DNA from 2 places in the Paenisporosarcina sp. P4_E4_2 genome. Region 1 is predicted to be linked to the other one. Evidence: riboswitches for the same ligand, from Rfam matches in the RefSeq annotation. Region 1 holds a riboswitch; the other holds the start of a gene.
The links. A riboswitch is a leader RNA that binds a small molecule or an ion and turns the genes downstream of it on or off. The one in region 1 is predicted to bind S-adenosylmethionine.
Positions count from the first base shown of each region.

Region 1 (2,206 bases):
CGGAGATGCAATGTTTCAAGACCTTGCAAAAAAGCGAATGCATTATCCGGGCTTAGGCATGGACCGAAGTCACGCAGTAGCTGGACCCGCAGTTTAATCGCGAAAGCCACTTGGGGGACATCAATCCCGTAACGAAGGCCATGGTAGCTCGTATCCGGTTCCGTAAAGCCAGGAAACTTCTCGCTGTTCCAATCAAACTTACCTGCATCCACAACGACACCGCCGATTGACGTACCGTGTCCCCCAATCCATTTCGTAGCTGAATGAACGACTACATCCGCACCGAATTCGATAGGGTTGCTTCCGTATGGCGTTGCAAACGTATTATCGATAATCAACGGAATTCCGTTCTCGTGTGCAATGTCAGCTACAGCTTCTACGTCCAAAACATGAAGGCTTGGGTTTCCGATGATTTCCCCGAAAATGGCTTTCGTTTTATCGGTAATGGCCCCGCGGAAATTCTCAGGATCGGTGGAATCTACAAACTTCACCGTGATTCCATACCGTGGAAGTGTATTGGCAAATAGATTGTAGGTCCCACCATACAAATTGCCAGCAGCGACGATTTCATCACCGGCTCCTGCTACATTCAGAATGGAGAAGGCTATCGCAGCCATGCCACTCGATAGGGCTACCGCTGCTGTGCCACCTTCCAATAACGCGATTCGCTGTTCAAATACGTCCACAGTCGGGTTGCCGATGCGTGAATAAATGTGTCCAGTTTCCTGCAAGGCGAATAAGTTTTGGGCATGTTCCGTATCTCTGAAAACAAAAGAAGTTGTTTTGTAGATTGGCACTGCACGGGAACCCGTGATTGGGTCCGGCTGCTGACCTCCGTGTAAAAGTAGAGTTTCCGGTTGAAGATTTGTCATTGTTTTCCCTCCTGGATTGTGTTTTAGATGGAAGTGTGGAGGCGAAAGAGGAGTTTTATGAACAGAAAAAAGCCCCGTCTTCGCTTAAGAAGAGGGGCTCACAAGTGCGTGATCCTCCTCTTATCTTTCAGATCTCCACTAAAGAAATCTGTAGGAATTAGCACCTTTGCAAGTTAATCACTTGCCGGTTGCCGGGCATCGCAGGGCCTAGTCCCTCCGCCACTCTAGATAAGAGTATTTGATTTAGTTTTCCATCTTGAGAATCAGTATATGTTTAATATCRATAAATAGTCAAGAATTATTTATATAATTTTTTGAAACTTCTGCCAACACTCAAACGTTTAAAGAGTTAGTGAAAAAAAGGGGTTGGGAATATGAATCTTGCATTATGGGTGCTAATCACCTTACTATCAGGTTATTTAATTGGCTGTCTCCACGGTTCAAATGTGGCGCAACGGCTTTCTGGGGTGAATGTAAAGGAACAGGGAGTAAAGAATGCGGGGGCATCCAATGCCACTATTGTATTAGGCTGGAAATACGGGGCACTCGTTGCATTTGTTGATATTGGTAAAGGAATACTTGCAATCGTCCTTTTGCGTCTTATATTCGAATCTACTGATCTTTCCTTGGAGTATCAATGGGTCCTATTATTTCTTGTGGGGGCATCTGTCGTAATAGGTCACAATTATCCATTTCAGATGCATTTTGATGGTGGTAAAGGAACGGCATCTGTTATTGGAGTGATGTTAGTACTGGATTGGAGAATCGGATTGGTTGGACTTATCTTGCTGATTGTCGTTTCATTGGTGACAGATTACTTATTAATCGGTGTACTGTTCTTATATATTACATATATCATTTTAGCCTTTTTGATTACAGAAAGTACTATGCCAATTGTCATAACCACCGCACTCTTCTTACTTGCGTTATGGAAGCATCGCGAGAATATACACCGTTTGAGATCCGGGATGGAACCACGAGTTTCTTCGGTTATCAAAAAGAAAAAAGTGACTCACTCCAATTAATTGGGGAATCTATTTTTTATTCCGAATTTACTAAAAAGTCGTTAAAATTTCATTCGGCCAGAACAATCATTATTCCGTGAACCGAATGAAAGTGCTAAACTGAGGTAAGGGGTAAAGACTACTGGCCCGCATCATGTCGGTCAATATCTGCCCGACTCCGAACCAACTTTTCTAAGGGAGATGAAACCATGCAAGAAACATTAATCGAACGCCTTGTACGTTATGCCAAAATTGATACACAATCAGATGCTGAAAGCACCACTTGTCCATCTACACCAGGTCAGTGGGACTTATTGCACGAACTAGAAA
Region 1 covers NZ_JBFUJC010000019.1:10,241-12,446, forward strand. Annotated here, with positions in the region: gene AC1DSB_RS03605 (O-acetylhomoserine aminocarboxypropyltransferase/cysteine synthase family protein) at 1-872, opposite strand, end outside; SAM riboswitch class I at 990-1,107, opposite strand; gene AC1DSB_RS03610 (glycerol-3-phosphate acyltransferase) at 1,247-1,897, shown strand; gene pepT (peptidase T) at 2,086-2,206, shown strand, end outside.

Region 2 (2,206 bases), on a different contig from region 1:
ACGAGAAGAAAAGCTTTTGATGTACATCAATCAAACGCTGCATAAGCAGCAATCATGCTCATTATAGTTCCGTCGATTCCTCGACGATCAAATACTTTTGGGGCTGCTTTTTAATCTGTTCTTTACGTCCGTAGTGTACTTTGTGAAAAGATAAAAACGGTAAAAAACGCATTTCAGGAAATTGTTTACTTTATTGAATGTTTGTATTATTATAATAAATAAGTTAAATTCGTTGATTTTAAAACGAGCAAAACTGATACCATTTAAACCATTAATAAAACTAAATAGTTAATTTCAACTTATCAAGAGAGGTGGAGGGAAAGGCCCTTTGAAACCTCGGCAACAGACTCATTATTGAGCACTGTGCCAATTCCTTCAAGCGATTATGCTTGGAAGATAAGTTGAGATCTTGTCTACTAATGATGAGTCTCTTCTTGTTCCCAAGAAGAGACTTTTTTGTTTTTTAAATTATAAAAATGAGAAAAACAAATTTTAGAAAATTATTTACTTTCTTGAATTTATGTATTAATATAACAACTAAGTTAAATTCGTTGATTTCAAAACGAGCAAAACTGATACCATTTAAACCATTAATAAAACTAAATAGTTAATTTCTACTTATCAAGAGAGGTGGAGGGAAAGGCCCTTTGAAACCTCGGCAACAGACTCATTATGAGCACTGTGCCAATTCCTTCAAGCGATTATGCTTGGAAGATGAGTTGAGATCTTGTCACTTATATTTAATGATGAGCCTCTTCTTGTTTCCAAGAAGAGGCTTTTTTGTTTTTAGAAATATGGGTTCATTAGCCACAGTTTCAAATAGAAACGGGCATGAAAATATAAAAATAGAAGGAGTGTAAAAAATATTATGAGTAGAGTAAAAAGTTCGAATTTAGGTTATCCAAGAATTGGTGTAAAACGCGAATGGAAAAATTCACTGGAGCAGTTATGGGCAGGGAAACTAGAAAAAGAATCATTCTTAAAACAAATTGAGGAGATTCGTCTAAACAATCTGCAGAAACAAAAAGATTTAGGAATTGACTTGATACCAGTTGGAGACTTTAGCTTGTATGATCATGTGCTTGATACAGCCGTTATGTTCGGATTAGTACCGAATCGTTTTGAATACGACGGCGGTAAAGTATCACTTGAAACGTATTTTGATATAGCACGAGGCAATAAAGGTGCGGTTGCATCTGAAATGACAAAATGGTTTAACACAAACTATCACTATATTGTTCCAGAGCTTAATGAAGCAGTACCTACTCTTGTTGAAAACCGTCCACTTCAATTTTATAAAGAGGCTAAACAGAAACTTAATATCGAAGGAAAGCCTGTAATCTTAGGACCTATCACATTTGTAAAACTGTCAAAGGGTTATAAAGAAAGTGAGTTTAAAGCAGTTGTTGAAAAATTTGTACCGCTTTACGCTGACATTTTACGTGAATTACAAAAAGAAGGAGTAGAGTGGGTACAAATCGATGAACCGATTTTATCTACAACGATTTCCAAAGAAGATGTTGCGTTATTTAAGGATATCTATCAAACATTGCATGATGCAGCGCCAAACATAAAGCTGATATTACAAACATATTTTGAAAGCATTGAACATTACGAAGATGTTATCTCACTTCCTGTTCAAGGAATTGGACTTGATTTTGTATATGATATTGGTCAAAATCTTGCTGCTTTGAGAAAGTATGGTTTCCCAAAAGATAAGGTTCTTGCTGCTGGAGTAATTGACGGGCGAAACATATGGCGTGCAAATCTTAATGATCATTCTGCAATTCTTGCAGAGATTGCTAATGTTGTTTCAAAAGATCGTCTTATTGTACAATCTTCATCAAGCTTATTGCATGTACCTGTGACAGTTAAAAGTGAAGAAACGCTTGATGACGTCCTAAAAGGAGCATTATCATTTGCTAATGAAAAATTACATGAAATTGTTCTACTGACAAAAGGCTTAAACGATGGAAAAGAAGCGATACAAAAAGAAATCAGTGCAAGTACAGAAGCGATTCAAGCGTTACAAAAATCATCATTCCGAAATAACACACTAGTTCAAGAAGCCATTCAAAACTTGCATACGTATAAAGCGGAACGAAAAGCAATATTTAAAGTCCGTCAAGAGATACAAAAAGAGGCTTTTCAATTACCACTTCTTCCAACAACAACAATCGGAAGCTTCCCGCAAACTCAAGAAGTA
Region 2 covers NZ_JBFUJC010000052.1:6,640-8,845, reverse strand. Annotated here, with positions in the region: SAM riboswitch class I at 297-403, shown strand; SAM riboswitch class I at 616-721, shown strand; gene metE (5-methyltetrahydropteroyltriglutamate--homocysteine S-methyltransferase) at 869-2,206, shown strand, end outside.
Region 2: linked by a shared signal. The riboswitch ahead of metE (5-methyltetrahydropteroyltriglutamate--homocysteine S-methyltransferase) and the one ahead of AC1DSB_RS03605 (O-acetylhomoserine aminocarboxypropyltransferase/cysteine synthase family protein) in region 1 are both predicted to bind S-adenosylmethionine.